DNA from 2 places in the Rhizobium sp. USDA 4016 genome. Region 1 is predicted to be linked to the other one. Evidence: riboswitches for the same ligand, from Rfam matches in the RefSeq annotation. Region 1 holds a riboswitch; the other holds the start of a gene.
What was found. Region 1 has a riboswitch for S-adenosylmethionine ahead of metA (homoserine O-acetyltransferase MetA). Riboswitches for the same ligand answer to the same signal wherever they lie in the genome.
Positions count from the first base shown of each region.

Region 1 (16,005 bases):
TGCACTCTGGCATTAAGCAGCGGCGCCGCGGCCAGCACGCCGGGAATTTCCTCAGCGACTGCATCGGCATCCTCTTCGCTCAATCGTGGCGCCGCGCCGCTGCCAAGTCGAACGCTGCCCATTTTTGCGCTGCCTGGGCTAATGCTAATGAGATTGGCGCCGAGGCTACGAATTTGGGCTTCGATGCGCTGACGGGCGCCGCTGCCGATGGCAATCATCACGACGACAGCAGCGACGCCGATAATGATGCCTAACATGGTAAGTACACTGCGCGAGCGATGCGCGCGCAAGGATCGAAGCGCGGTTCTCGTGCTACCTGACATAACGACCATCCATCGATAGACGTTGTGCGGCAAGCGAATGCCTGTTTTGCTGCATGACGGCCCGGTCGGAGACAACCCGACCGTCGCGAAATGCCACGATGCGATCGGCGTGGGCAGCAACGTCCGCTTCGTGCGTGACGAGCACAATGGTCAGGCCTTCGTCGTTGAGGCGGCGGAAGATCGTGATGATCTCCTGTCCTGTCTGGCTATCAAGCGCACCGGTTGGTTCATCGGCAAGCAGCAGCAAAGGCTCGGATACCAGTGCCCGGGCGATGGCAACGCGTTGTTGCTGCCCACCCGACAATTCCGCCGGCCTGTGCCCGGCCCGCTCAGTAAGCCCGAGCTTGGCCAGCATGGCGAGCGCGCAGCGCCGCCGCTTGCTTGCCCACATGCGGCGATAGACAAGGGGCAATTCCACGTTCTCAAGCGCGCTGGCGCGCGGCAGCAGATTGAACGACTGAAAAACAAAACCGATCTTGCAATTGCGGATCGCTGCAAGTGCGTCGTGATGCATGTCGCTGACATCTGCCCCGTCAAGACGGTATAGACCTTCGGTTGCGCTGTCCAGGCAACCAAGAATGTTCATGAAAGTCGACTTGCCCGATCCGGAGGGGCCCATGATTGCCACGAATTCGCCTCGCCCGACTGTCAGGCTCACACCATCAAGCGCCCAGACCAGCCCATTCCCCACGCCGTAGCCGTGGCGCAGTCCCTCGACCTCGATCAGTGCGGCGGCCATCTCACTGCAACCGAAACTTGATCAGGACGGAAGAGGTACGATCTTCCCCGCCTGGCGTTTTGGCGAGCTCGGTGATGACCTGCTGCCCTTCGCTGAGATTGCCTGCCAAAACCTCGGTTACGCGTCCATCGGTCGTACCGAGACCGAGCGGAATTAATTCGGGCTTGCCGTCAGGGGCCAGGACAAATACGTGCCCGGGAACGCCTGGCTCCGCAGTGCCTTCAACGCGTTCCGCTATCACGGCTGCGCCGTCTTGCCCCGCCGTCTCACTCCTTGGCCGGAAGCGCAGGGCGGCATTGGGCACGGTCAATACATTTTGCCGTTTCGCCACCACGACGCGCAGATTGGCAGTCATGCCGGGCAGAAGCAGCTCTTGCGGGTTCGCGGCGGCGATAACGGCGATGTAAGTAACGACGTTCTGGACGATCTGCGGTGCCTTGCGGATCTGTTTCACCGCTCCGGTAAAGGTTCGGTCCGGATAAGCGTCAACGGTGAACGTGACGGGCTGCCCGACAGCGAAGCGGCTGATATCCGCTTCGACGACGGAGGCCTCCACCTGCATCTGTGTCAGGTCCTTGGCGATGGTGAAAAGGACGGGCGTTTGCAAGCTCGCGGCCAGAGTCTGGCCGCCACTGACAGCGCGATTGACCACGGTACCGGTAACGGGCGCGCGAATATAGGTGCGGTCGAGATCGATTCGAGCTTGGCGCATTACCGCCTCCCTCTGCTTCACCTGCGCCAGCGTGTTGGCAAGGTGCGCATCAGCCATGCTGAGCGCCGCCTGCGCTGCACGAACGGCTGCAGCTTGCGAAAGTTCATCCGCACGCGCCGCACTCGCCAGCGCCATGGAAGACTTATAGATGGTGTTATCGCGCAGCCATTCGCCTGCCGCGATGATCTTGCGCTCGGCCAAGGGGCGCTTGCGCTCCACTTCCTGCGCCGCACCGTCCTGCGTGACTTGGGCGCTCGTCGTCTGTGCAGTGGCGGAATCGTATCTTGCCGACGCAGTCTCGAGTTCGGCTTGAACCCGTTCGATCTGTGCATGCTGTATTGCAACCTGGGTCTCGGCCATTTCTAGCTCGGCCTCAGCCTGCGCCAATTTGGCTTCGTAGATTTCCGGCTCGACCCGCGCGATGACCTGGCCCTGGAAAACCCTGGAATTGAAATCCGCGTACAGCTCCTTGACGCGTCCGGAGACTTGGGAGCCGACTTCCACCACCACCAGCGCATTAAGCGTACCTGCCGCTTGAACGGTCGTCGTGATGTCGCCACGCTCAACGGCTTGCATGCGGTAGACGGGTGTAACGTTCTTGTCCGACGCGGATTTCACCAGCGTCGACATGTGGCTGAGGCTCGCAGAAATCTGGGAGAAGGCCGATGATGGCGATGGCACGACCACATCGCTCGGCATCGCTGTCGCGCCGAGGACTGCCGTCGTAAACAAAACGCTGCGCATCATGTTCAGACCTGCCTCGGAGCCGGGAAAGCCCCGGCCCTTTGTCTGGTTCGGAAAAACGAGCGACGCGGGGAGGCCACTTGCATGGGTTATGGCCTGGCCATGGAACCCGCTCGTATGCTGCTCCCGAGTTGACCTTGCTCCTCGCCTGCCTTTACTTCTTGCACTGACCGGGGTTGCCCGTGCAGCTTTCTTCCGTCTTGTTGCCTATGTTGCCCTGTCCCTGAGCCGTGTCCTGCGTTGCCGTACCGAAGGCATTGCCGTTAACGTCCTTAGTGGCCTCGTTGCACTGGCAGTCCGGAGTCGAGCCTGTCTTCGTGCAAGAGGCGACGCCAGCATCCCCGCAAAAATCAGTGCATTGGGTTGCCGATACGCCGGGACATAGGTTCTGTGCGTGTGCGCTGCCGAACATCATCATTCCGCTGATGAATGCTGCGGCTGCGCTTGCCACCAACAAATCATGCCTTGACATCGGGGTCTCCCTCATAAGCCAGAGTGTTCGGTTCACCATACGCGCTGATCAAGTCATCTCTGGCGCTGACCTTCGGCGTGATGAAGTAGCGGTCCGATCCTGGATGATCGGCCGAACTCTGATTTCATAATTTGGCTGCATTCGTCGCTCAGAGGGCGATGGTGACATGGCTCTCTGAGAAAATAAGACAGCACGACTTCGTTCGGGGGAAGAAGGATTCTATCCTTCGCGAGTTCAAACTTCTCGACACGGCCGCTATTCGCCGCCGAATCTAAGTTGTTCCCCATGAAGTACTGTCATTGAAGCGCAACATTATAGACTATTATGAAATTTAATCAATTAATACATATGGTAGTATCCGTACTTCCTTCGAGCTACGCTTCGAAACTTCACCAGAAGATTTTAAATGATTAGATAATTGTGCAGTCGGTCGCGATGGTAGTCGACAGCCGATGGCTCGCAACGAGCCGATGGAAGAAGACGGGTGGGGGCGTATGAGGTCATCCAGGCAGACGACGAATAGCTGTGCTCATGCTCTCTTAGTTCGATCGCAGAAATTAGACCGGTGGCAACACCGCCTGGGTTCCGTCCTGACGAGGAAAAACGTCCGCCCTTTGTCAGATCGCGCAGGTCTTGTCTGTCCTTGGTTCGAACGCATGGTACTGCGACTGTTCAAATGACCGGTGCAGGTGCGTGCGCCGTGCCAGTTCCTGCTGCCGGAAAGGCCGACTGCTCGATCTTCGCTGCCAGTGGATGCAAATGCAACTCGCGCGGATTGAAGGTTTCGAGGTAGGCCTCGGACCGTCCGATATAAACCATGGTGGAATCGGATAGCGTCGCCAGCAGCGCCATCAGGGTTGATTGCCATTCCGGCTCAAGGCCCTCCAGCACTTCGTCGAAGATGATCCAGCGCGGCCGGGCCAGCAGCAAGCGGGCAAAGCCGATCCCCTTCTGCTCATCGGAGTCGAGCATCTTATCCCAGCGGGCCCGCGTATCGAGACGCGCAATAAGGTGGCTAAGGCCGGCTTTCTGGAGCGCTGCTTCGACGTCCTCGCTGTTGTAGGTGTCCACCGGTTCCGGGAAGGACAGCGCTTCGCGCAACGTGCCACCGGGCACATAGGCGACTTCTGGAACGAAAACCATGCCGTCGGCGGGCGGCAGCCCTATCTTGCCGCTGCCGCAGGGCCAGAGCCCTGCAAGCGCCTGGAACAGCAGCTTGCGGTTCACATTATGATCGCCGTTGATCATGACCTTCTCGCCGGCTCTGATCGTGACATCCGTCTCGCGGACGGCAAAGCCGCCGCACAGATCGATCTCTTCGCCGAGCTTGGCGGCGATCATGAGGTTCTTGAGGGTCAGCGTATCTGCGTTATCCTCGTAGGTGATCGCATTCTTCGGATTGATGGGTTCGTCCATGCCGTGCAAGGCATGGCGGAAATCGGTCACGCGCATCAGCGTGGCGCGCCACTCGGCGATCGCGGCGAAATTGGCAACATACCAGCGCAGGGCGGTATTCACCTGGTTGAAGGCGCCGACGGACATCATCAGTTCGCCGAAGGTCAGGCTGCCTGAAAAATAGGCGGGAGCCGCGACGATGATCGGGACGACGATGACCAGCCAGCCGTAACCGGCCGAAACCCAGGTGAGGTTGGTGCTAGCCATGGTCAGCCGCTTCAGGATGGCAAGTACCGAAGTGATATCCTCATTGATCCGCCGGCGTTCGTTTTCCTCGCCGCGGGCCACGGTAATCGCCGGCATGTTCTCGTTGGCATGCATCAGCGAAAAGCGAAGCTCCGCTTCCTTGGAGAAGCGGTCGGCATTCAAGATCACCAGCTTGCGGCCGACGATCTGGCTGAGGATCGACGCGGATGCCGCATAGAAGATCGCGGCCCAGACCATATAGCCCGGAATGGCAAAGGCGTAGGTGCGAAAATGGAAGACGAAGCCGCTCGAAAGCTCCCAGAGAACGCCGATGAAACTGACGAGCAGGATTGTCGACTGGATGAGGCCGAGCGTGAGGCCGGTCGTGCTTTCTGCAAGGTTGCGGGCGTCTTCATGCAGCCGCTGATCCGGGTTGACCCCGATCAGGCCGGTTGAGGCGAGACGCAGCGCACGCTTGCGCTTCAGCCAGTGATCCACGAGGTCGCGGGTCAGCCCTTCGCGCATATAAAGCGCGGTCATCTGGTTGAGCCACGCCTGGCCGACGTTCATGAGCAATAGCGAACCGGCAATCAACGCGAAGACCTGGAGCTGATGGAAGAATTCGCCGACGTCGCGGCGCTGCAGGGAATCGTAGAACGGCGCGTTCCAGCGGTTCAGAATGACCTGGCCATAGGCCGTCGCCAGGATCACCGCGAGCAAGATCGAGGCGAGAAGCAGAATCTTTCCGCGGACCTTGGAATCCCAGAATGCCGCAAACATCAGTTTCAGGCGGTATCCGAGGCTCAGATCGTAACCTACTCTATCCTGCCCTTGAATGCTCGGCCTGCCTTCGACGTCGTCTGCCATTATGTCCTTCCATGCGGACCATGATGATGCTTGATTAACATGGTGACGCGCCCTGTCCATCAACAGATTCTACCAGTCATTAACGCGTGAGTTACCTTGGTTCAACGCGCCCCTTCAGAATTGCGATTGATTCGCGTGGGCTCCGGCGCTATTTAGTGTTCTCCGTGGTGATTTGGCCGGCCGGCTTGCAGCCACGTTAAATAAGTCGCTAAAGGGCCGCGTGCGGACCGGTAGCGATTCTTTCGCCGCCGGTTTTTTATTTGCCGGTACCTTTTGTTTTGTTGAGTGACCGCAATGCCCATCAAGATCCCCGATACTCTGCCCGCTTTCGAGACCCTCGTTCATGAGGGCGTGCGGGTGATGACCGAAACGGCGGCGATCCGTCAGGATATCCGCCCTTTGCAGATCGGGCTTCTCAATCTCATGCCGAACAAGGTCAAGACGGAGTTGCAGATGGCGCGCCTTGTGGGCGCCTCGCCGCTTCAGGTGGAGCTCTCGCTGATCCGCATTGGCAACCATAGGGCCAAGAACACGTCCGAAGACCACCTGCTTGCTTTCTACCAGACCTGGGAGGAGGTAAGGCATCGCAAATTCGACGGCTTCATCATTACTGGCGCACCGATCGAAACTCTGCCTTACGAGGACGTGACCTATTGGACGGAGATGAAGAAGATCTTGGATTGGACCGAGACGAACGTTCATTCGAGCATGAATGTCTGCTGGGGCGCAATGGCGGCGATCTACCATTTCCACAAGGTTCCGAAATACGAGCTGAAGGAAAAGGCGTTCGGCGTCTATCGCCATAAGAACCTCAAGCCTTCATCCGTCTACCTCAATGGCTTTTCCGATAACTTCGAAGTGCCGGTTTCGCGCTGGACCGAGGTCCGGCGCGCCGATATCGACAAGTCCTCAAGCCTCGAAATCCTCATGGAATCCGACGAGATGGGCGTGTGTCTCGTGCACGAGAAAAAAGGCAAGCGGCTCTACATGTTCAATCATGTGGAATACGATTCCACATCGCTTTCCGACGAATATTTCCGCGACGTGAATGCCGGAGTGCCGATCAAGATGCCGCATAACTATTTCCCGCATAACGATCCGTCGCTCGCACCGCAGAACCGCTGGCGCAGCCATGCGCATCTGCTCTTTGGCAATTGGATCAACGAAATCTACCAGACGACGCCCTATAATCTCGACGAAATCGGTACAAAAATCTGAACTGCAGCCGCCGCTGACCTCGTTGCGGCGGCGTTTCTTTTTTGGTGTTTTGACGGTTGCGGTCCTCAACAAATGGAGGCAGGTTCGCGGGCCTGAAACGAACACAGATTTGGGATGGCGAACTATGTCGGAAAAGCTCGAACGGGAAGTTTTCGGGACGACGAAAGACGGCGAAACCGTCTATCGCGTCGAGATCAAGGGCGGCGGCCTTACAGCCAAGATCATGACTTGGGGGGCAGTCATCCAGGATCTGCGGCTCGACGGCCATGATGCGCCTCTCCTGCTCGGCTTCGACGACTTTGCCAGCTATCCCTCCCATTCCTCCTATTTTGGTGCAACGCCCGGCCGCTGTGCCAACCGCATCGGCGGTGGCAAGTTTACCCTCGACGGCAAGGCCTATCAGCTCGAGCTCAATGAAAAGGGCGTTTCGCATCTGCACGGCGGCAGCGACAATATCGCCAAGCGCAACTGGACGATTGTCGAGCACGATACCGACCGTGTCGTCTTGAAGATCGTCGACCCGGACGGTCGCGCAGGCTATCCAGGCAACTGCACGGTCCAGGCGACTTACCGTGTGCATGGCCATGGCGAATTCTCGGTCGTCTACGAGACGACCACCGACCAGCCGACGCTCGCCAATCTTTGCCAGCACGCCTATTTCAATCTCGACGGCCGCGAAGATGCGCTCGGCCACGATATCATGATCGCTGCCGATCATTATCTACCGACTGACGAGAAACAAATCCCGACCGGCGAGATCCGCCAGGTCGAAGGCACGGTCTTCGACTTCCGCGAAATGGCCCCGATGAAGCGGTTCGATGACGGCGAGCAGGCGTTTTACGACCACAATTTCTGCCTTTCGACGGAACGCACGGCCAAGCGCTCCGTCGTACTGGCACGCAGCGTCAACTCCGGTGTCTCGCTGGAGGTTAGAACCACCGAACCGGGCATACAGTTCTATGCCGGTTTCAAGCTCGACGTTGCGGTCGCGGGCATCGGGGGGCGGAAATACGGGCCCTTCGCCGGCTTCTGCCTCGAAACGCAGGTTTGGCCGGATGCGATCAATCACGAGGGCTTTCCGAATGCGGTGCTGCGCCCAGGCGAGGTGCTGCGGCAGGAAACGGATTACATCTTCACGAAAAGCTGATCTTCGCGGACATTCGATCACTCATAAACCTTCGTGCGCCACGAGGGTTTTTATCTTTGCGGCAGAGATTCAGCTTGAAAAGTGGTTCTAAATAGGTTCTATGGTTAATCCATGGATAGAACCAGTCTGGTAGCGGAGCTCAATGCCCGCGGTCTGCGCGACGAAACGATGACGGGACCGCTCTACAAGCGGCTGGCACTGGCGTTGACCGGCCTCATTCAGGAAGGCCTTCTCAAGCCGGGTGCAGCCCTTCCCGGAGAGCGCGATCTCGCCGAAGCTCTGAAGCTCGGCCGCGTGACGGTGCGAACCGCCTATCGTGATCTGATGGCATCCGGCGCATTGGAATCGCGTCACGGCAGCGGTACCTTCGTTTCCAGTAAGGTGGAGCGCATGGAGCAGCCGCTCTGGCGTCTTTCGTCTTTCTCGGCCGATATGCGCTCACGCGGCCGTTCGCCGGCGGCAAGGATATTGTCCCGCACGATCAATTCGCCATCGCCGGAAGAATCCTTCCTTCTCGGACTTGGGCAGGATGAGGCCGTTCTGCGCCTGGATCGTCTGCGCCTTGCGGATGGTTTGCCGCTGGCGATCGAGCGGGCGGTTGTGCCGGTCAAGTTCCTCGGCGGCAATGCCGGTGGCGAGGGATCGCTTTATGATGCGCTGGCCGCAAACGGCCACAAGCCGGTGCGTGCTCTGCAGCGGCTGACCGCCGTGACGCTCGATCCTTCATCAGCCTCGATGCTGAATGTAAAGACCGGTGCGCCAGCACTCTTGATCGAACGGATTTCGCGCCTGGAAGACCAGCGCGTCGTTGAATACACCCGTTCGCACTACCGCGGCGATGCCTATGATTTCGTGGCCGAACTGAAAATTGGAGATGACCTATGAGTGAGAACCAGTCGCTGATGCTGCAGGAGGCGGGCCAGTCGCCGGACGTGGTCGCGACGCTCCTTCAAAAGGAGAAGCCGGTTTTCGCCGAAATCGCCAAGCTGTTTTCCTCGGTTCGCCCGAGCGTGGTGACGACGGCAGCGCGTGGCTCTTCGGACCATGCCGCAACCTTCTTCAAATATCTCTTCGAGATCACTGCCGGTATTCCCGTCGCTTCCGTCGGCCCATCGATCGCTTCCGTCTATGGTGCGGCTCTACAGTTGAAGGATGGTGTTCACTTCACGGTTTCGCAATCCGGCGCCAGCCCGGATATCGTTGCCCTTCAGGATGCTGCCAAGCGTGGCGGCGCGACGACGATCGCCGTTGTGAACGTCACCGACAGCCCGCTTGCAAAGCAGGCAGATATCGTTCTGGACCTCAATGCAGGTGCGGAAAAGAGTGTTGCCGCGACGAAGTCCTTTATCGCCTCGGTTGCCGCGCTCGCCGGTGTCACGGCTGCGATTGGCGGTACGGCCGATCTGCAAGCCTCATTGGAGAGGTTGCCAGAGGCTCTGTCGGCGACAGCTGGTATCGATACGGCTGCCGCAGAAGACGTGCTCTTCAATGCAACCTCGCTTTATACGGCAGGCCGCGGGCCAGCTTTGGCGATCGCGCTCGAGGCCGCGCTGAAAGCCAAGGAAACGTCCGGCCTTCACGCGGAAGCCTTCTCGCTGGCAGAGCTGATGCATGGCCCGATGCGCCTCGTTCAGCCGGGTTTCCCGATCGTCGCCTTCATGCCCGACGATGCGGCCTATGCCAACAACGTTCAGGCACTCGAGCGATTACAGAAGCTCGGCGCAACGACGGTACCGTTCTCGGCGCAGCCGCTTTCCGGCGTCAATCTGCTCGTGCCGACGACGGGCAACGGCTTACTCGATCCGCTCGTGTCGCTTCTCGTCTACTATCGCCTGATCGAGTCAGTTACGCGCCGCAAGGGTTTCGATCCAGACAAGCCGGCGAACCTGCTCAAAGTCACGGAGACGATATGATACCCCGCAAGATCTTCACCGGTGCCCGGATCTTCGACGGCGAGAGGTTCCACGACGAAAAGGCGCTGATCGTTGCCAATGGCCGGGTCGAAGCCATTGTCTCGTGCAACGACTTGCCCGAAGGCGAGACGATCTTGCTTGACGGCGGAGTGCTTTCGGCAGGTTTCGTCGATGCGCAGGTGAATGGCGGTGGCGGGCGCATGCTGAACGATGAGCCGTCGGCAGCTTCGATGTGTATCATTGCTGACGGTCACCGGCGCTACGGTACGACGGCGCTGCTTCCAACGCTGATCACCGATACGGCAGATGCGACGGCGGCTGCGATCGAGGCCGCGAAGGATGCGGTTAAAACCCATCGCGGCGTGGCCGGTCTTCATCTGGAAGGTCCGCATCTGGCGCCTGCCCGCAAAGGCGCGCACCTGGCCGAACTGATGCGCCCGGTCGAAGACAAGGATGTCAAGGCTTGCATCCGCGCCCGTGAGGCGATCGGTACGCTGCTCGTGACGATGGCGGTCGAACAGGTGACGGTCGCTCAAGTTCGCGAACTGAGCGAGGCTGGCATCATCGTCAGCATCGGCCATTCGGATTGTTCGAGCGAAGCTGCAGAAGAGCGTTTCGATGCTGGTGTACGCGGCGTCACCCATCTTTTCAACGCCATGAGCCAGATGGGTCACCGCGCACCCGGTCTGGTTGGCGCGGCAATCGACCATCCGTCGACGTGGTGCGGCATCATCGCCGACGGCCATCATGTCGATCCAAAAGCACTGCGCACTGCACTTCGCGCCAAGCGCGGGGAGGGCAAGCTCTTCTTCGTGACGGATGCCATGTCGCTGGTTGGCTCCGAAAAGGATAGCTTCATGCTGAACGGTCGCACCGTACGGCGTGAGAAGGGGGGCTTCTGCTCGAAGCTGGTGCTTTCGGACGGCACACTTGCCGGGTCGGATGTCGATATGGCGTCGACCATCCGCTATGGCGTCACCTATCTTGATCTGACGCTTGCCGAGGCGCTGCGCATGGCAACGCTCTATCCGGCCCGGTTTCTCCGGCTCGATGGTTATGGCCATCTTTCGCCGGGAGCGCGCGCCGACCTCGTGCATCTGACGGATGCGATCGAAGTCACCGCCACGTGGATCGACGGCGAGGCGGCCTGAAGCAAAGGAAATGCCATGACGGCGGTTACGGATGCCTATTTCTCCAATCTGATCGGCCGTCTCGAGGCTTTGAAGAAAAGCCTTGCCGAACCCATGGCGAAGGCCGCAGCAGTCATTCTCGATGCGGCGCGTCATGACAAGCGCGTTTACGTCTTCGGCACGGGCCATTCGCATATGCTGGCCGAGGAGGTGCATTATCGCGCCGGCGGTCTTGCGTTCACCGTGCCGGTTCTCATCGGCTCCGCGATGCTGCATGAGGGGGCGGTCATCAGCTCGGTCTATGAACGCACGCAAGGCCTCGTTCGGCCGGTGCTGGAGCGCTACGGGATGCAGCCAGGCGACGTCATCATCATTGCTTCGAACTCGGGTGTGAATGCCGCACCAATCGAGGCCGCGGACTATGGCCGCGAGATCGGCGCCAAGGTGATCGCTGTTACCTCGGTTGCCTATTCGAGCGCGATTGCCAATGGCCGCCGCCGGCTCGTGGATATCGCCGATGTCGTGCTGGATAACGGCTTGCCGCCCGGCGATGCCGTGCTCGATCTGGCTGGAAGCAGTCTCAAGGTGGGCCCGGTGTCGACGGCTGTCGGAGCAACAGTGCTGAACGCAATCTTCGCTGAAGTTGCGTCAGTGCTTTCGAAGTCCGGCGACGCACCAGTCTATCTCAGCGCCAACATGCCCGGAGCTGCGGAGGTCAATCAGCGGCTGGTGAGAAAATACCGGCCGCGCAACCCGCATCTGTAATCAAAACAGAAAGGCCGGCATTAGGCCGGCCTTTCTGTCTGATATGTCCGAAGGATCAATCCTTGGCGCGTTCGACGTAGGAGTTGTCTTCCGTTGCGATAACGACGCGCGTGCCCGCGTTGATATGCGGCGGCACCAGGGTGCGCACGCCGTTCGAAAGCATCGCTGGCTTATAGGAGGACGACGCCGTCTGGCCCTTGACGACCGGTTCCGTCTCGGTGATCTCGAGCGTGACGTGACGCGGCAGCTCGAGTGCCAGCGGGATGCCTTCATGCATCGACAGAATGCAGGTCATGCCTTCCTGGAGGAAGGCCTTCTGGTCGCCCATTGTTTCGTTGTCGACGACAACCTGATCGTAGGTCGCCGGGTTCATGAAGTGGAAACCTTCGCCGTCTTCATAGAGATACTGGAAGTTCACATCCTCAACGAAAGCGCGCTCGACCTGCTCGGTCGTGCGCCAGCGCTCGGAAACCTTTACGCCGTCGACGATGCGGCGCATGTCGACCTGGGTGACCGGCGTACCCTTGCCGGGGTGAAAGTTCTGCGCGGTGAGAACGACGTAAAGTTTGCCGTCTACGTCGAGAACGTTGCCCTTGCGGACCGAAGAGGCGATGACCTTGACCATAAGACTTCCTTGTAACTCGGCTTTTGGCGTCGTAGAGGGATTGTCTGGATGGTCCCGATGACGCCAATTGTTTTTCGTTGGGGCGCAACTAACCTAAAATCCGGCAAAACGCCAGCCCTCGTGTTGGCGAGCCTGGTGATGAAAGCTGAGAATGAACCTTACCAGCGCCAAAGCGTCTCCTTGGTGGACCCCCAGCGTCCACGCGGACCGCCGCCCCTTCCTGATTGGGCGGAACGCGATCCAGGCGGCGCTGCGCGGCTTCTTCGCGCGCGAGGATTTCATCGAGGTAGATACTGCGACGCTGCAGGTTTCGCCCGGCAACGAGGCACATCTGCACGCTTTTGCAACCGAGGCGCTGACGACGGACGGGCAGGCGACATCCTTCTACCTGCACACCTCACCGGAATTTGCCTGCAAGAAGCTGCTCGCCGCCGGTGAGCAGCGCATCGCCTGCTTCGCGCATGTCTATCGCAACCGCGAACGCGGCCCATTCCATCATCCCGAATTCACGATGCTGGAATGGTATCGCGCCGGCGAAAGCTATGAAACGCTGATGATGGACTGCGTGCGGATTCTGGCGCTGGCCGCCGAAACCGTGAAGACGCCGAAGCTGACCTATCGGGGCGCCGAAACCGACCCCTTCGCCGGACCTGAACGCATCAGCGTCGCAGAGGCGTTCGAGCGCTATGCGGGCATCGACCTGTTGGCGTCGGTCGCCGCCGATGGTTCGACGGATCGGGAATATCTGGCTTCCGAACTACGCCGGAACGGCATGCGCGTCTCGGCCGACGACGGCTGGGCGGACCTCTTCAGCCGCGTCCTGGTTGAAAAGATAGAACCCCACCTCGGTTTCGGCCGCGTGACCATTCTGGATGAGTACCCGGTTTGCGAAGCGGCACTCGCCCGTCCCTCGGCACGCAATCCGCGGGTTGCGGAGCGTTTCGAGCTCTATGCCTGCGGCGTTGAACTGGCGAACGGCTTCGGCGAACTCACCAATGCGACAGAACAACGCCGCCGCTTTGAGCTCGAGATGGCAGAAAAAGCGCGCGTCTATGGCGAACGCTACCCGATCGACGAGGATTTCCTCGATGCGCTTTCGATCATGCCCGAGGCAAGCGGCATCGCGCTCGGCTTCGACCGGCTGGTCATGTTGGCGACAGGAGCCTCGCGCATCGACCAGGTGCTGTGGGCACCGGTTGCGGAGTATCGCTGATGAATATCGTCCGGCCGATCAAAAGTGTCGTTGACCTGTCGAAAGCCAGGTTGTTGGCCGATCGCGACCGGCTGGCACTGGAAGAGGTCGCTGCACGATATGCGATCGCCCTGACGCCGACCGTCGCTAAGCTGATCGATCGAGCCGACGTCGACGATCCGATCGCGCGTCAGTTCGTGCCGGATGCGGCCGAGCTTGTCGTAACACCTGAAGAGCGCGCCGACCCGATTGGTGATCATGCGCACAGCCCGGTTGAAGGCATTGTGCATCGCTATCCGGATCGCGTGCTGCTGAAGGCCGTGCATGTCTGTCCGGTCTATTGCCGCTTCTGCTTCAGGCGGGAGATGGTCGGTCCTCAAGGTCTCGGTACGCTCGATCCGGCGGCGATGATGGCTGCTTTCGACTATATCCGCAGCCATCCGGAGATCTGGGAGGTGATCCTTACAGGCGGCGATCCGCTCGTCCTTTCGCCGCGACGGCTGGAAGAGATCATGCGGGAGCTTGCGGCCATCGATCACGTGAAGATCGTCCGGTTCCATACACGCGTGCCTGTTGTCGATCCGCAGAGGATCGATGCGACGTTGATCGCCGCGTTGAAAGCGAGCGGCAAGACGACTTATATAGCGCTGCATGCCAACCATCCGCGCGAAATGACGATCGAAGCCCGTGCAGCCTGTGGCCGGCTCATCGATGCCGGGATCGTCATGATCAGTCAGTCCGTGCTGTTGAAGGGCGTCAACGACGATGCCGGCGTTCTGGCGGACCTGATGAAGACCTTCGTCGAGACGCGCATCAAGCCTTACTACTTGCATCATCCCGATCTGGCGCCCGGCACCAGCCATTTCCGGCTGACGATCGAAGAAGGCCAGAAGATCGTTTCTTCGCTGCGCGGCCGCATCTCAGGCCTTTGTCAGCCGGCCTATATCCTTGATATCCCAGGTGGCCACGGAAAGGCAGTGATTGGCGAAAATTCTGTCCGGAAGACGGCGGATGGTTGTTTTTCCGTACTGGATTACCATGGCGTAGAGCATTGCTACCCGCCTTCCGAGTGACGTGAAGACACGTGGCGTATCATTTCTGCACTTTCAGCCTGGACACAATCTTGGCGCCTGAGACAGGAGTAACGCCTAAGTGTCTGTCAAGAAAAAGATAAAGGCCATCGAGGCAAGGTACTCCCTAAAATTTTAACTGCGAGTCTTCCTCATATTTAACCAGACAAGTTAGCGGAATGTTTTGTTTTCCGGCCTAAAGAACGCTCATGATGAAGGCGATAAATCGCCACTCGGGATCATGACAATCTTGGAGGTTGCTAAGGATGAACAAGACTATCCGCGAACTGCTCGCCAAATTCGGCAAGCTTCCTGTTCCGATCGATCAGCTAGCCGACGATGCCGATCTCTATGCGGCCGGCCTGACATCCTTTGCTTCCGTGCAGCTCATGCTTGGCATCGAAGAAGCCTTCGATATCGAATTCCCGGACAATCTCCTCAATCGCAAGTCCTTTGCCAGCATCTCCGCGATCGAAAAGACCGTCGATATCATCAAGGACAACCGGAAGGTCGCGTGATGAACTTTCCGGTCAAGATCACGGAACAGAGTTTTACCGTCAGAACGGCGCGCGTTGCCGAGATCGCCGCGAAATATGCCGACGCCGTCGACGCCGAAGGCCGCTTTCCATGCGAGGCCGTCGATGCGATGAAAGCCGAGCGCCTGCTCAGCATTCAAGTGCCGCGCCACCTGGGTGGCGAGGGGGCTTCGACGACCGAAGTCGCCGAACTCTGCTCCGTTCTTGGCCAGGCTTGCGCCGCAAGTGCGATGGTCTTCGCCATGCACCACATCAAGCTTTCAAGCTTGGTCGAGCACGGCACCGAAAGTGAATGGCATGCGGGCTTCATGCGGCGCATCGCCGCCGAGCAGCTTTTGATCGCATCGGCGACGACCGAAGGCGGGATCGGCGGCAATCTGCGCAACAGCATCTGCGCCATCGAGGTCAGCGGCGACAGCTGCCGTCTCGAAAAGGACGCGACCGTGATCTCCTACGGCTCGCATGCCGATGCGATCCTCATAACCTCTCGCAGCCATCCGGACGCAGCACCCTCGGATCAGGTCCTGACGGCGTTTCTCAAGGACCAGTACACACTTGAGCGCACGCATATCTGGAACACGCTGGGCATGCGCGGCACCTGCTCCGACGGCTTCCTCTTCAAGGGGCAAGCGCCTGCCGTTCAGATCCTGCCGAAGCCTTTCGCCGAAATCGCCGCACAGTCGATGCTCGCTTCGTCGCATCTGCTGTGGAGCGGCGTCTGGTATGGCATTGCGGTCGACGCCGTCTCCCGCGCTCAGGCCTTCGTGCGTGCCGCCGCCCGTAAATCTCCTGGTGTTCCGCCCCCCGGTGCGCTGCGGCTCGCCGAAGTCTCCACTCTGCTGCAGATGGTGAAGTCGAACGTCGTGGCGGGTCTCAAGGCTTACGAAGATGCCAAGTCCGATCCGGACAAG
Region 1 is NZ_JBWCCY010000004.1:4,201,078-4,217,082, forward strand. Features, by position in the region: gene ACZ9DP_RS36505 (ABC transporter permease) at 1-257, opposite strand, end outside; gene ACZ9DP_RS36510 (ABC transporter ATP-binding protein) at 313-1,062, opposite strand; gene ACZ9DP_RS36515 (efflux RND transporter periplasmic adaptor subunit) at 1,064-2,404, opposite strand; gene ACZ9DP_RS36520 (hypothetical protein) at 2,673-2,990, opposite strand; gene ACZ9DP_RS36525 (ABC transporter ATP-binding protein/permease) at 3,663-5,498, opposite strand; SAM riboswitch at 5,653-5,730, shown strand; gene metA (homoserine O-acetyltransferase MetA) at 5,793-6,716, shown strand; gene ACZ9DP_RS36535 (aldose epimerase family protein) at 6,841-7,863, shown strand; gene ACZ9DP_RS36540 (GntR family transcriptional regulator) at 7,975-8,748, shown strand; gene ACZ9DP_RS36545 (SIS domain-containing protein) at 8,745-9,776, shown strand; gene nagA (N-acetylglucosamine-6-phosphate deacetylase) at 9,776-10,927, shown strand; gene ACZ9DP_RS36555 (SIS domain-containing protein) at 10,943-11,671, shown strand; gene efp (elongation factor P) at 11,727-12,296, opposite strand; gene epmA (EF-P lysine aminoacylase EpmA) at 12,448-13,509, shown strand; gene ACZ9DP_RS36570 (lysine-2,3-aminomutase-like protein) at 13,509-14,561, shown strand; gene ACZ9DP_RS36575 (acyl carrier protein) at 14,825-15,076, shown strand; gene ACZ9DP_RS36580 (acyl-CoA dehydrogenase family protein) at 15,076-16,005, shown strand, end outside.

Region 2 (16,005 bases), 750 kb from region 1:
CCGGACGTGGCCGATCTCATTCACCGCCTGCACACGCTGACGCCGCAGCAAAGCCGCGTGCTCACCATGCTCGGCGAGGGTCTGCTCAACAAACAGATCGCCTACGAACTCGGCGTTTCCGAAGCGACGATCAAGGCGCATGTCTCGGCCATCCTCCTGAAGCTTAACGTCGACAGCCGCACGCAGGCCGTCATCCAGCTCGGCAAGATCAACATGGCGATGGTCGCCTGACTCCAGAACAGGATTTTATTCCTCTTTTTTCTTTACTCTGAGAAAGCTTGGCGTTAGTCTTCCTGCCGATTGGAGAGCGGCACCGAGCGCAGGATCAGGCAAGATGCTGTCACACGAGCAGATTTGGGCAGCGATCGACAGGCTTGCCGAACGGCATGATCTGACGCCGTCTGGTCTTGCGCGCCGGGCCGGTCTCGACCCCACCTCCTTCAACAAATCCAAGCGGCTATCTGCCGATGGCCGCCTGCGCTGGCCTTCGACGGAATCGATTGCCAAGGTACTCGATGCGACAGGCGCCACCATGGAGCAGTTCATGGGCTTCATGCGGCCGGCAATCAGCTTGTCCGGGCTGCCGGACGGCGCATTCCCGCCGCAGGGAAGCTCCATTCCCCTGCTCGGCTTCGCACAGGCCGGTGCGGGTGGCTTTTTCGACGACGGCGGTTTCCCGGCAGGCCAGGGATGGGATGTGGTGGAATTTCCAGCGGCCCCCTCACAGAAGGCTGGTGTCTATGCGCTCGAAGTGCAGGGCGACAGCATGACGCCGCTTTATCGCGACGGCGACGTGCTGATCGTCGAGCCGGGCGCGCAGGTGCGCCGCAACGATCGCGTCGTCGTCAAGACGCGCGAGGGCGAAGTGATGGCAAAGGTGTTGCTGCGCCAGAGCCCGCGCTCCATCGAACTGATGTCTCTCAATCCCGAACATCCGAACCGGACGATCGAGCTTTCCGATGTGGATTGGATCGCGCGCATTATCTGGGCCAGCCAATAGGAAAATCTTCCATGCGGCCTGCAGCACTTCTGACAGCTGTTGCGGGAATAACAATCGTCGCTGGGATGCTGGCGGCAGGCAGGGAGCGATTTGTCGAACCGGACGCGGCGGCAACCGCGAGCGAAGAACCCGTCACAACTGCCGAATCCAAGGAGACTCCAAAGCCGCCGCTTGCCCTTCCCGATCCAAAGATCAGCATGAGCGCGCGGCCGGTTGATGAAGCGAGCCGATTTTATCCAGCGCAGACGGATGGCAAGCCGCTGGAACGGGTTGCCACCGCCGGGCCGGAAAAACCAAAGCCGGAGCCGCAGAGGGCCGCGACATTGCCGAGGCCGGTCGCCGAGAGTGCAGGCATTCTCGCCTTCGGAAACAGGACGCTGCGCCTTGCCGGTATCGTTCCGACACAGGCCGACAAAGTCTGCAAAGAACCGGATGGGAACGAATGGCCTTGCGGCATGCTGGCGAAGACGAATTTCCGGCTCTTTCTGCGGCTGCGCTCGGTCACCTGCGATCTGGAGGATGCCAACTGGACCGGTATTGCGACCGCCTCCTGCAAGATCGGCGCGCAGGACCTTTCCCAATGGCTCGTCGAAAACGGCTGGGCGGATGCGGCTCCCGGATCGGCACTGACCGAAGCCGGTGCGAAGGCCAAAGCGGAGAAGAAAGGCGTCTATGGCGAGGATCCGCGCAAGGGCGCGCCGCTGACGTTGCCGCCCGGACCGCCGCCGGACAATCCTCTCGATCCGATCTAGCGATCCCTTGTAATGGCGCACGGCAATTCCTAAACTCCTGCCGAAACAGAGGGAATGACCGAATGAACAAGCCGCTTTCCGCCCATGACGCGCTGATTTACGTGATGGTGATGGCATCCGCTGTCGACAGCACGATGAACGACCGGGAAATGGAGCGCATCGGCCAGCTGATCGGCTTTCTGCCGGTCTTCAAGGATTTCGACCACGACAAGCTGATTTCGATTGCCCGCGACTGCGCATCGCTGCTGGCCGGACCGGAAGGCCTCGATGTCGTTTTGGAAACGGTGAAGGACACGCTGCCTTCGCGGCTCTACGATACCGCCTATGCACTTGCTGTCGAAGTCGCCTCCGCCGACCTTTCGGTCAAGGCCGAGGAGCTTCGGTTGCTCAGCATGCTCCGCGACAGGCTGGAACTCGACAAGCTCACCTGCGCTGCCATCGAACGCAGTGCGATCGCTCGCTTCCGCAGGGGTTAAAAGAGCCCGTAAGGGAAAAAACGCAAATAGATTTCCTGCAGGCGGCCGTTTCTGGAAAGCGCTGCAAGCGCGTGGTCCAGCGCTGCGGTCAATACGCCGTCGTTCTGGCGGAGCATGATCGTCATGCCTTCCCCCAGAAACTGCTCCGACAGATAAGGGCCGTCGAAGAGCGCACAGCATTTTGCTGACGCCTGGGAGGAAACCCAGAAGGACAGCTGCAGCGCATCGGCAAAGGCGGCATCCACCTTGCCATCCTTAAGAGCGGTAAGCATCGCTTCCTTGTTCTCGAAAGGCACGGCTTTTATTGCCGGAAAAAAGGCGGCAAGCATGGCCTCATGGACCGTCGCCTTGACGACGCCGACCGGACGTCCGGAGAGCGATGCGGCGGTATTCCCGTTGATCTCTGCCTTCGCATTGCGCACAAAGCGGGCCGGCAGCATCAGGTAGGGACGGGTGAAGGTAAACTGCTTTCGCAAGTCCGAGGTTACGGCCAGTCCCGCGATGACGGCATCACCCTGGGAGGCTGCAAGCGCTTCCTTGAGATCGGCGAAGGGCAGTGCCTGGATCTCGCATTTCGCAGCAACTTCCAATTCATCGCAGATCTCGCGGGCCAGATCGATATTGAAACCGGCCAGCTTGCCGTTCTGATCGGTAAAGTTGAAAGGCGGGAAGTCGACGGAGGTGAGAAAGCGGAGGCGGACGAGCGACGAAAGGTCCGGCTTGGCAAGTCTTTCGCGAGCATCAAAAAGCAGCGGCAGCGACGACGGCGTCTGCTGCGCAAAGCCAGGCGCAGCAGATAATGCAACTACTAATTGCAATAAGGTAAAAAAAACCTTAAACCTTATAGAGGCGAGGAAAGATTGTCTCATGTCCGGCTCGTGGGGTCGGGGCATTGTCGCTCGGTGATCCGTGTATCAGAGTCATGCGTTTCGGGGAATATGCGCCGGGCCGCACCGTCTCGACGATGGCAAACGGCGGTGTCGAGGTACGGCAGATGGGTATCCTCGGCTTTGACGCGCGGCAACGGACATCCGGTCCGACAAAAGGGGCATGCCGAGATCGGCCTCCTCATCCCGCCTAGCCGATCCTGTCGGCATCGATCTCTTCACCGTCTTTTAGGGCTATACCCTCTTCATTCTGCTCGGGCGAAATGAAAGATTGACAGCGGCAAACAGGCGACCCGGCTGCGATGGTTCGGGCGCCGCTCGGCTGGCTCATGCTGTGCGCCACCGCGTGGCGAGCCGTGCTAGAAGCCCCGGACGAACCCCTTCTTCCGGGACAACACGCCTCATACACCGAGCGAGATTCGAGCATAGGAAATTGCACGAAATGCGCGCCTCGAATTACTGGGGATCGGCTTTGAACGTTAGGCCACCGTTAAGCAATATCGATTCTTATGCCGCAGACGACGACGGCTTTTTTTCAGCCGGCTGCATGACGCGGACGTCGAGCCTCACCAGATCATTTCGAACATGCCGCAGCTCTATGCCGAGTTTCGAACCATTGATTTTCCAGAATACCGGGCAAGCAGAAGGCCTAAGAAAGCGGGTATTTTCCATGCGAACACTGCTGAAGAACCTGAAAATTCGAACCAAGATCATGTCCATCCTCATGCTTCTGGGGGTGATCGCCATGGGCGGTTTGATTTACGTCATCACCGAGTTCCGTCATGCGGATGCGACATACAGCGCCTTCATCGACCATGAAGCATTGGCGGCCATGCAAGGCTCGCGCGCCAGCGCGTCTGTCGTCGCCGCCGTGCTGCAGACCACGAGGCTGGCGAGCCTGAAGGCGGGCACGCCCGCTTTCCATACCGCGCTTTCCACACCGAGCAAGCTGCCGCAAGCGCGTGACCGTCTTAACGAGGCGGCCGTTCTGGTGCCCAGCCGTAAGCCGGCGATAGACGATATTCTCATCGGAATCGCCGAAATAGAAACGATCTCAAACAAGGTTGCCGAAATGAGCAAGTCTGGCGACAGCGCCGGAGCCCAAATTGCGGCCGCTCAGCTGAACGCCAAGCTCACCGTACTGACACCGAAGATGACGGCGAATAACGATGCCTTGATGTCGATGCTCAACGATGGCGGGGACGCCGTTTCGGCAAGCGTCAATGACCGCATCAATCTCTGCCTTGCGATAATCGCGGCGGCCGTTATCGGCGCCATCGCGCTCGGCATCGTCATTGCACAGGCCGGCATCACGTCGCCGATGGCGAAGCTTCGTGAGCGAATGACACGCCTTGCCGAAGGCGAGACCGACGGCGATGTACCGGGCCTCGAGCGCCGCGACGAAGTGGGCCAGATGGCAGAAGCGCTCGAAGTTTTCCGCACCAACGCGATCGAGCGCATCCAGCTCGGAGCCCAGGCGGAAGTCGATCGCAACCTGACCGATGGCGAACGCCGCGAGCGCGAAGCCCAGAAGGCTCGCGAAGCGGCGGAATTATCCGGCGCGGCAGAGGCGCTCGGCGACGGGCTGCGCCGTCTCGCATCGGGCGATCTTGCCTCGCATATCGATGTTCCGTTCGCAGAACATCTCGATGGATTGCGCCAAGACTTCAACCATTCGGTCGAAAAGCTGAACGAGGCCATGCGTACAGTCGGCGCCAATGCGCGGGCGATCGGCGCGGGGGCGAATGAAATCCGTTCATCGGCCGACGAACTTTCGAAGCGCACGGAGCAGCAGGCCGCATCGGTGGAGGAAACCGCTGCCGCGCTGGAACAGATCACAACGACTGTAAAGGACGCCGCCCGCCGCGCGCAGGAAGCAAGCGAACTCGTTGCCCGCACCCGCGCAGGCGCCGAGAAGTCCGGCGAAGTCGTCCGCCATGCCGTCAAGGCGATGCAGCAGATCGAGCAGTCCTCGGCCGAGATCAGCAATATCATCGGCGTGATCGACGACATCGCCTTCCAGACGAATCTGCTCGCCCTGAATGCCGGCGTCGAGGCAGCACGTGCAGGCGAAGCGGGCAAGGGCTTTGCGGTCGTCGCTCAGGAAGTGCGCGAACTGGCGCAACGTTCGGCGAATGCGGCAAGGGAGATCAAGTCGCTGATCACCAATTCCGGTACACATGTCCAGACCGGCGTTGCCCTTGTCGGCGAAACGGGCAAGGCGCTCGACGCCATCGTTCATGAGGTGCAGGAGATCAACCAGCACGTCCACGCGATCGCGGAGGCTTCCCGTGAGCAATCGACAGGCCTGCAGGAAATCAATACGGCCGTGAACACCATGGACCAGGGCACACAGCAGAATGCCGCCATGGTCGAAGAGAGCACGGCAGCAAGCCACAGCCTGGCAACGGAGGCCGCCGCGCTGAACGAACTGCTAGGCCAGTTCAAGCTGAGCGGAACGGATAGCTTCATCGCAGCGGCACGTCCGATGCCGCAAGCACCAGCACGGCCTGCGGTGACCCGTCCGGCGCCGGTATCAAAACCCGCAATCCGCGTGGCGACAGTGAGCACGCGGCCCGCCGCTTCGCCTGCACGCGCACTTGGCCAGACGCTTGCCGGTGCATTCGGCATGAACAGCGCTTCGGAAAACAAGGACGCCGATTGGACAGAATTTTGAGAGCGGGCGGCTAGAGCCCGCCCAATCGTTTATAGGCGTCCCACCTGTGGATCGTGAGCAGCTGGAGCGGGTGAAGGGAATCGAACCCTCGTATTCAGCTTGGGAAGCTGCTGCTCTACCATTGAGCTACACCCGCGATGACGGAAGCCTTCCAACAGATGGGTGGCGGTGTCAAGGCTCTCAGATGCGGAAGTGCTTCGAGAGTTTCAAACCCTGGGCCTGGTAGTTCGATCCAAGGCCGGAGCCATAAAGGCTTTCGGGTTTCTCCAGCATGTGCTCGTAAACCAGGCGGCCGACGATCTGGCCGTCCTCGAGGATGAAGGGCACTTCATGGCTGCGGACTTCGAGAACGGCGCGGCTGCCCATGCCGCCGGCAGGCGCGTGGCCGAAGCCTGGATCGAAGAAGCCGGCGTAATGCACGCGAAACTCGCCGACGAGCGGATCGAAGGGCGTCATTTCGGCTGCGTAGTGCGGCGGAACGTGCACGGCCTCGCGCGAAACGAGGATATAGAACTCATCCGGATCGAGGATCAATTCGTTGCGACCGCGGCTGTAAAGCGGCTCCCAGAAATCGAAGATATCGTGCTCGGCCTTCTTATCGACATCGACGACGGCCGTGTGATGCTTGCCGCGGTAGCCGATCAGGCCATCCTTGTCGCCTGCCAGGTCGATCGACAGCGCAATGCCGCCGCCCGAAACGTTCGGCTTGGCGCTTGCGACCAGCGTTTCCGCATCATGCAGCGCCTGCAGTTCCGGCTCGCCGAGAATCGAATGCCCGACCCGGAACCGTATCTGCGAGAGGCGCGAGCCACGGCGCACGACGACGGGGAACGTGCGCGGGCTGATTTCCAGATAGAGCGGGCCAGAATAACCGGCAGGAATCTTGTCGAATTCCTGCGCGTAATCGGTAATGACACGGGTGAAGATGTCGAGGCGGCCAGTCGAGCTCTTCGGGTTGGCCGAGGCGGACATTTCAGCCGGAAGATCGAGCCGCTCCATGAGAGGCACGATATAGACGCAACCCGTTTCGAGCACGGCACCTTCGGAGAGGTCGATGACGTGCAGGCTCAGCCGGTCGAGCTTGTCGGCAACGAGATGCGAGGGACCCGGCATGAAACTTGCCCGGACGCGGAACGCCTTGGCGCCCAGGCGCAGGTCCAGGCTGGCCGGCTGGATCTGATCGCGATCCAGTTCCCGCTCACTCGTGAGGCGGCCCGTTTCAAACAGCGCAGCAATTGCGCGATCGGCCAAGATTCCAGTTTCGCGAGCCATCATGCTCCATCCATAATTTGCCTCAGACAAAACCAAACTCAAGGAATTGACGCAAGAAGCTAACAGCAGTATTGCAGCTTTATCCCGTGGTGATTTGGCCGGTCGGCTTGCAGCCACGTTAAAGAAGTGGCTAAAAAGACCGGGTATGAAACCGGTCTGCTTTTGCGGCCGGTTTTTTTGTTGTTTGAAGGTGGTGATGGCATGAGCAAGACTTGGCGCCCGGCAACCCAACTCGTTCACGAAGGGACGCTGCGCTCGCAATATGGCGAGACTTCGGAAGCGATCTTCCTGACGCAAGGTTTCGTCTATGATACCTCTGAAGCGGCGGAAGCCCGGTTCAAGGGTGAGACGGACGGCTTCATCTATGCCCGATACGGAAGCCCGACCAACGATATGTTCGAAAAGCGGATGTGCGCGCTCGAAGGCGCCGAAGACGCCCGCGCCACCGCTTCCGGCATGGCTGCTGTCACCGCGGCGATCCTCTGCCAGTTGAAGGCCGGCGACCATATCGTTGCCGCCCGCGCGCTCTTCGGCTCCTGCCGATGGGTGGTCGAAACGCTTGCGCCGAAATACGGCATCGAATGCACGCTCATCGACGGCCGCTATCTCGAAAACTGGGAGAAGGCGATCCGCCCGGCGACGAAGGTCTTCTTCCTCGAAAGCCCGACGAACCCGACGCTGGAAGTGGTCGACATCGCAGGCGTTGCCAAGCTCGCCGACGAGATCGGCGCCAAGGTGGTCGTCGACAACGTCTTCGCAACGCCGCTCTTCCAGAAGCCCCTGGAACTCGGCGCCCATATCGTCGTCTATTCCGCGACCAAGCATATCGACGGCCAGGGCCGCTGCCTCGGCGGCGTCGTGCTTTCCGATAAGGAATGGATCGACGAAAACCTGCACGACTACTTCCGCCACACGGGTCCGGCCATGTCGCCTTTCAATGCCTGGACGCTTCTGAAGGGCATCGAAACGCTGCCGCTGCGCGTCAAACAGCAGACAGCGAGTGCCGCCAGGATCGCGGACTTCCTTGCCGAACAGAAGCAAGTGGCCAAGGTGATTTATCCGGGCCGCAAGGATCATCCGCAGGCCGATATCATCGCCAAGCAGATGTCCGGCGGCTCGACACTCGTCGCATTCGAGCTGAAGGGCGGGAAGGAAGCAGCCTTCGCGTTGCAGAATGCGCTCGATATCATCAAAATCTCGAACAATCTCGGCGATTCCAAGAGCCTGATCACGCATCCGGCAACCACGACGCACAAGAACCTGAGCGATGACGCCCGCGCGGAATTAGGCATTTCGCCCGGCACCGTTCGCCTTTCGCTCGGCATCGAGGATGCTGATGACCTGATCGAAGATTTCGCTCAGGCTCTTTCAAAGGTTAAGTCCTGACCTGCGATAGCGACGGCCGGACCTTGCCGGTCCGGCCGCATGCTCCACCTAAGAAATGGCGCAAGAGCTTCGCTTTAATACGGGAATTAACTTCGAAAATTAGGATTAATGTTCGAAACGACGTGCAATCATCGCGGTTTGAAGGATGATGCATGTGCCGTTTCTTGACGGATCGAGCGCTGTATAAGATACGGGTAACATATCTTGGCTATGGTGTAAGGCATGTACCGCGCCCTCACACGAGATATCGAAGTTGTCGTCGAGCCCTTTTATCTGGAGGAGCAATCCGATCCGGATGATGATCGCTATGTCTGGGGCTACCGGATCGTGATCAGCAATAATTCGGACCTGACAGTACGGCTCATCAATCGCTACTGGAACATCACCGATCAGAACGGCCTGGTGGACGAGGTGACCGGTCCTGGGGTCGTCGGCGAGCAGCCCCGGCTGGAACCCGGCGACACCTACGAATACTCGTCCGGCTGTCCGCTCGATACGCCTTCCGGCCTCATGTTCGGGCACTACCAGATGGAAACGGAGGACGGCGAGCTTTTCGACGTCGAAATACCCGCCTTCTCGCTGGATTCTCCCGGGCTGCTCAGAGTGCTGAATTGATCATTCCGCAGCCGATGCGACTTCCACGACCTCAAACCGGTAGGTCGTGGAACAGAATTCGCAGGTAACGGCAATCTCGCCATTCTCCTGGCTGGCGTCGATCTCGTCGTCCGAAAAGCCCTTCAGCACATTCTTGATCTTCTCGCGCGAGCAGCTGCAGCGGTCGAAAACTGCCCGGGTACTGAAAACACGCACGCCACGCTCGTGGAAGAGGCGAAAGAGCAGGCGTTCGATTCCGACTTGCGGATCCGTCAGTTCGTCCGCATCGATGGTGTCGACCAACGCGCGCGCTTCGGTCCAGGCGTCGTCTTCCTTGTGTGCCAGCGCGGCGTTATCGCCGTCGCCGCCGTGGAGGTCGGGCTGGCGCATGCGCTCCGGCGCTTCCGGCAAGAACTGCGCAACGAGACCGCCGGCGCGCCAGCGGTGGCGCGGCTTACCCGCCTCGTCGCGGTCAAACAATTCGGCGGCAGCCAGGCGGACGCGTGTCGGGATCTGCTCCGACTGACGGAAATATGTGCCGGCAATATCCTCAAGCGAGGTACCGTCGAGCGCGACGATGCCCTGATAGGGCTGGCTGAACTTACCCTGGTCGATGGTAAAAGCCAGCACGCCCTTGCCAAGAAGCTGTTCCGGCTCGGTTTGGCCGGCGGCGACTGCCTTGTCGAGCAGGGCCTGATCGAAGCGCGCATAGGCACGCACGTTCTCCGGCGTCGAGAAATCAGCGACGAGGAGATCGACAGGGCCATCGCCCTTGGTCTGCACCGTGAACTTGCCTTCGAACTTGAGCGACGTCCCGAGAAGCACCGTCAGCACAATGACTTCGGCGAGGAGCCGGGCAACGGGTGCCGGATAGTGATGGCGCTCGAGGATCGCATCCAGCATGGGACCGAGCTGGACGGCGCGGCCGCGCACATCGAGGCCCTCTACCTGGAACGGGACAACGTGATCATCACCGGCGAAATCGAACTCGCCGAGAGCACTTGCGGTTTCTGCCATGGTCTTACTCCTAGTAGTCCGAGCGGCAGACCAGAAGTCTTTCCACTCGCGCGGCCACGAGGCCATCAGGCCAAAGGTGGCGCCCAGTATGGTTCAGATCACACCCAGGCACCATGCAAGAATCGACTTTTGCGCGTGAAGACGGTTTTCCGCCTCATCGAAAACCACGGATTGCGGGCCGTCGATCACTTCGTCCGTCACTTCCTCACCACGATGGGCGGGCAGGCAATGCATGAACAATGCATCCTTGCCGGCCTTTGCCATCAAAGCCGCGTTGACCTGATAGGGCTGGAAAACGTTGTGACCGCGGGCCCGATGTTCCTGATTCATGGAGACCCAGGTATCGGTTACCACGCAATCGGCACCCTCGACCGCACGGTCGGCATCATGGCCAAGCATGATCTGGGCGCCCTCGTTGCGGGCCCAGTTCAGATAGTGATCCTTCGGCTCGGAACCAAGAGGCACGGCCATGTTCATGCGATAGCCAAAACGGGCAGCGCCTTCGACCAGCGAGTGCAGCACGTTATTACCATCGCCGGTCCAGGCGATCGTCTTGCCCTTGACGGGACCGCGATGCTCCTCGAAGGTCATGATGTCGGCCATGATCTGGCAGGGGTGTGTGTCGTCCGTCAGCGCGTTGATGACCGGCACCGTCGCGCGTTCGGCAAGTTCCAGCATGCGGTGATGCTCCGTGGTGCGGATCATGATCGCGTCGACGTAACGCGAGAGCACCTTGGCGGTATCGCCGATCGCCTCCGCGCGGCCGAGCTGCATCTCCGTGCCGGAGAGAAAAAGCGTCTCGCCGCCAAGCTGGCGCATGCCGACATCGAAGGAAACACGTGTGCGCGTCGAGGGCTTCTCGAAAATCATTGCCAGCATCTTGCCTGCGAGCGGCTTATCGCCCTTACCGGCCTTGAAGGCCTGCTTGCGTACGATCGCATCATCCATGATGGACCTGAGATCGGATGCGGTTACCGCCGAGAGATCGAGAAAGTGTTTGGGGGAAGCCATGTCGTTCTTACCTGTATGCCCCTTGAGAGGCGTCTATCCGTTCAAGCCGTCTTCTTGGTCTTTGCGGCGCGAATGCTTTCGGCAGCGCGCTCCACGCGGGCAAGCCCCTCGCGCGCTTCCTCGGCCGTGACGACCAGAGGCGGAAGGAGACGGATGACATTATCGCCCGCCGGAATGGCCAGAAGATGAGCAGCACGAATGGCCTGCAGCAGTTCGGAAGACGGGACGGCTGCCTTGATGCCGAGCATCAGGCCTTCGCCGCGCACATTCTCGATAACATCCGGATAGCGGTCCTTCAGCGAGGCAAGGCCCTGGCGGAAGACGAGCGCCACGTCGCGCACATGTTGCAGGAAACCGTCGGCCAGGATGACGTCAAGCACTGCGCTGCCCACCGCCATGGCAAGCGGATTGCCGCCATAGGTGGAACCATGCGTGCCGGCCTTCATGCCGGAAGCGGCATCTGCGGTCGCAAGGCAGGCGCCGAGCGGGAAGCCGCCGCCGATGCCCTTCGCCACCGCCATGATATCCGGCGTGACGCCGGACCATTCGTGGGCAAAGAGCTTGCCTGTGCGGCCGACGCCGGACTGAACCTCGTCGAGAATCAACAACAGGCCCTTCTCGTCGCAGAGTTGGCGGAGCGCCTTCATGAATTCGTTTGTCGCCGGACGAATACCGCCCTCACCCTGCACCGGCTCTATGAGGATGCCCGCCGTCGCATCCGTAACCGCGGCGCGGACCGCCTCGATATCGCCGAACGGAACCTGATCGAAACCCGGTGCCTTGGGGCCGAAGCCTTCGAGATACTTCTCCTGACCGCCGGCAGCGATCGTCGCCAGCGTACGGCCATGGAAAGCGCCTTCGAAGGTGATGATGTGGAAGCGTTCTGGATGGCCCTTGGAATACTGATAGCGGCGCGCGGTCTTGATCGCGCATTCCAGCGCCTCGGCCCCGGAATTGGTAAAAAACACCTTGTCGGCGAATGTGACGTCGGTCAGCCGCTTGGCAAGCGCCTCCTGGCCTGGAATTTCATAGATGTTCGACAGATGCCAAACCTTGTCGGCCTGCGCCTTCAGGGCTTCAACGACATGCGGATTGCCGTGGCCGACGGATGTTACGGCAACGCCTGCGCCAAAATCCAGATATCGCTCGCCACCCTCGGTGATCAGCCACACGCCCTCACCTCGCTCGAACCGCAGAGGGGCGCGAGAATAGGTGTCATATAGCGGCGCGGCTTGAGCCATGGCGCGGTCTCCTGTCGTCGTTAGGGCAACCGGACTCCGGCTAAAAACCAGGCCCGAAAAATTAAAAATGCCGCCTTTCGGCGGCGAGGGCCACTATTTACGTTTCGCGCCGCAATGTCAACAAAACTGCGGATTTGGGCGCGTGCGGCCGGCAGGCGATCAGGCGAGCTATTTATCAACAGCTAATGTTGCAGAAATGACTCGCTCGGGAAGCAAGTTGGGGAAAACTTGAAATTCGATTCATCCGGATTCCCGCGACTCTTGTCACGGAGTCAGCCTCACACTAGGTTAAAACTCAATTACTAGACTGCATGCGGCGGAACTAGTCACCACAATTGGTCAGGCGTTTCCTGCTTCGGACGTATCCGGAGCAAGGGTGAGGGATTCTGCCTTCACAACGCTAAACGGCGGAGACAGGGCATGAACTGGACAGACGAGCGTGTCGAAAAACTCAAGAAGCTTTGGTCCGAAGGGTTGAGCGCGAGCCAGATCGCGGCGCAACTCGGCGGAGTGAGCAGGAACGCGGTCATTGGCAAGGTCCACAGGCTTAGCCTTCCGGGCCGCGCCAAGGCCGGCGGCGCGACGACGACGGCACGCGCGCCGAAGCGCAACACTTCGGCTGTCCGCGCACCGAATTATGCATCGCGGATGGCGACCCGCACCGTCACGCGCCAGCAGGGCGCGACGATGCTCAAGGAAGAGGTCGAAATCGATCTCATGGAGGAGATGGACTATCGTCCGGCCACAAACGTTGTCGTGCCGATCTCCCGCCGTCTCGGTCTGACGGAACTCACGGAGCGTACCTGCAAGTGGCCGGTCGGCGACCCGCTGAAGGACGACTTCCACTTCTGCGGCTGCGACAGCCCGGACTCTTCCCCTTATTGCAGCTATCACCAGCGCCTTGCCTATCAGCCGGTCAACGAACGCCGCCGGACCGCAGCCCGCGCAAGCTGAGCCGGGTAAGTAAAAACGGAAACGGGTCCTCGCGGGCCCTTTTTTTTGCGTCTGGCAATCGAGACTTCGGCGTCAAATCCACGACCAATATTCCAGGGCTTACGTCGTCAGAAACGCACCGTAAACTCCGTTCCCTTACCGATTTCGGACTTGACGATCAGCCGTGCGCGGTGACGCGTCAGGATATGCTTGACGATCGCCAGACCGAGACCGGTGCCCTTTTTGGAGCGGCTATCCTCGATATTGACGCGATAAAACCGCTCCGTGAGGCGCGGCACATGCTCCGCGGGAATGCCCGGGCCCTTATCTGCGATGCTGACTTCAACCGCCTCACCGGATGCATTCTTGACGTGGACATCGACGACCTTGCCCTCCTGGCCGTACTTGCATGCATTCTCCATGAGATTTTCAAAAACCTGGACCAGTTCGTCGCGGTCTCCGAGGACCTCCGCCTTACCCTCCGGCAGGTGCAGATTGATCTCGACTCCAACCTCCGTGGCAAGCGGCACCAGCGCGTCCCTGACATGGCCGAGCAGCGGCACGAGATCGACCTTCTCGTCCGGTGCGATGTGCGACTTGAGCTCAAGACGGGAAAGCGAGAGAAGATCGTCGACAAGGCGGCTCATGCGAGTCGTCTGGTCGAACATGATGCCCAGGAAGCGCTCCTGCGCCTTCGGATCATTCTTTGCCGGGCCTTGGATCGTCTCGATGAAACCGCGGAGCGACGCAAGCGGAGTCCGCAGCTCATGGCTGGCATTGGCGACAAAATCCGACCGCATGCGATCGATACGCCGCACCTCGGAGATATCGCGGAACGAAAGCAAGAAGAAGCGCTCGCCATTCCCGGTACCGCCGAGGTCGATCGGCGCGCTGCGAACAATATAGACGCGCTCCGACGGCAGGCGCTCGGAATGCTCGATCTGGTTGGGAGCGTTGGTGGCGATCGTCTCTCCCACCATGTCCAGAATGCCCGGCGAGCGCAGGCGTGCAGAAATATGCGCCCCGATCACCACTTCGCCAAAGGCCTTTTCCGCGGCGCGGTTCTGGAAGAGAACGGAGGCATCGCCTGAGAGGAGCATCACGGGTATATCGAGGCCAGCCAGCGTTGCGGAGACGGCGGGCAGCAGACTCGCTGGCGCTTCCGGTTCGACTTCCGGCGGTTCCGCAAGCTTTGCCTGCACGGCCGGCATGCTGTTTAGAAGCACAATGGCGATCATTAAGACAAGAAGCGCCAGCACCGCCCACTTGTTCATGCCGGCCGCAAGCGCAACGAGGCCAATGACGATCGCCGCGAGCAAAACCGTTCGCTGCTGCCGTATGCGGGCCATGAGCCCCGTTGTCCATGGCATTTCGTCTTCCAAGTGTTCCTCGCCCGGTCGAGTCGTTCTTATGTTCAAACTCTGCCTGATAGCCGTGATTCATGACAGAAGTTTTCCGCCGCTGCCATTTGCCGCAAAAGCGGCAACCGATACACATAGGAATTTTGCCTGCCGCGACGGATTTGATTTTCAATGAAAAATATGATCGCCTACGAAGAAAGCCACAGGCGGAGAAGGAAATATGGCCGAAGCTGTCGAAAGCCGCGCGGTTGAACTGGACATCAGGGGCAAGAAGCGCGTCTTCGATGTCGACGATCCGGTGCTTCCGGACTGGATCGATGAAGAGGCGCTGGAATCGGGGGATTTCCCTTACAAGAAAAAGCTGAAAGAGGAAGAGTATCTCGAAGAGCTGGAAAAGCTGCAGATCGAACTGGTCAAAGTGCAGTTCTGGCTGCAGGCGACCGGCATGCGGGTGATGGCGCTCTTTGAAGGCCGCGACGCGGCCGGCAAGGGCGGCGCCATCTCGGCCTCCTCCGCCCACATGAACCCGCGCCTTGCCCGCGTCGTCGCACTCGCCAAGCCGAATGACCGCGAACTCGGCCAATGGTATTTCCAGCGCTACATCGCCCAGTTTCCGACCGCCGGCGAGTTCGTTCTCTTTGACCGCTCCTGGTACAACCGCGCAGGTGTCGAACCGGTCATGGGGTTTTGCACGCCTAAGCAATATGAGGATTTTCTCAAGCAAGCGCCGCAGCTGGAAAAGATCATTGCCCACGAAGGCATTCACTTCTTCAAGTTCTATCTGGATATCGGCCGCGAGATGCAACTCAAGCGCTTCCACGACCGCAGGCACGATCCGCTGAAGGTATGGAAGCTTTCATCGATGGATATCGCGGCGCTCACCAAATGGGGCGACTACAGCGACAAACGCGAGCGGATGCTCGAGGCGACGCATACGGAATTTGCGCCCTGGACGGTCATCCGCGCTAACGACAAACGCCGCGCGCGGCTCAACCTCATCCGTCACATGCTGAAGAAAATGGATTACGACGGAAAGGACGACAAGGCGATTGGCGATCTCGACGACAAGATCATTGGCGCGGGGTCCGGCTTTCTCAAATAAGGGTCACTGCCCCGGCAGGATGCGCACGGCGTAGAGGTTGATGCCTCGCGCCTTGCCGTCGACATCGCTGTTGATCATCAGCCTGCCATCGCCACTCGGCGCCAACGACCGGTCGAAGGTAACCTGAAGCAGAGCGTCGGACTTTTCGCGGGTGACGCTGAACCGATGGCGGGCGCAATTGCCGAGCGTCTGGAAATTGCATTCGACCATCACCTGCGTCGGCTCGTCGCTCGTCGATTGCAACGTGATCGCGATCGTCGAGGATTTGCCGGCGAGCTCTCGAAGTACGTCTTTCG
Region 2 is NZ_JBWCCY010000004.1:3,452,668-3,468,672, forward strand. Features, by position in the region: gene ACZ9DP_RS32780 (response regulator) at 1-231, shown strand, start outside; gene ACZ9DP_RS32785 (S24 family peptidase) at 335-1,000, shown strand; gene ACZ9DP_RS32790 (thermonuclease family protein) at 1,012-1,752, shown strand; gene ACZ9DP_RS32795 (tellurite resistance TerB family protein) at 1,815-2,228, shown strand; gene ACZ9DP_RS32800 (transporter substrate-binding domain-containing protein) at 2,225-3,097, opposite strand; gene ACZ9DP_RS32805 (methyl-accepting chemotaxis protein) at 3,795-5,792, shown strand; tRNA gene ACZ9DP_RS32810 (tRNA-Gly) at 5,855-5,928, opposite strand; gene ACZ9DP_RS32815 (2'-deoxycytidine 5'-triphosphate deaminase) at 5,973-7,067, opposite strand; SAM riboswitch at 7,141-7,219, shown strand; gene ACZ9DP_RS32820 (O-succinylhomoserine sulfhydrylase) at 7,266-8,450, shown strand; gene apaG (Co2+/Mg2+ efflux protein ApaG) at 8,673-9,065, shown strand; gene ACZ9DP_RS32830 (Hsp33 family molecular chaperone) at 9,066-10,061, opposite strand; gene argF (ornithine carbamoyltransferase) at 10,155-11,072, opposite strand; gene ACZ9DP_RS32840 (aspartate aminotransferase family protein) at 11,114-12,313, opposite strand; gene ACZ9DP_RS32845 (GcrA family cell cycle regulator) at 12,734-13,267, shown strand; gene phoR (phosphate regulon sensor histidine kinase PhoR) at 13,375-14,595, opposite strand; gene ppk2 (polyphosphate kinase 2) at 14,828-15,709, shown strand; gene ACZ9DP_RS32860 (regulator) at 15,713-16,005, opposite strand, start outside.
Region 2: linked by a shared signal. The riboswitch ahead of ACZ9DP_RS32820 (O-succinylhomoserine sulfhydrylase) and the one ahead of metA (homoserine O-acetyltransferase MetA) in region 1 are both predicted to bind S-adenosylmethionine.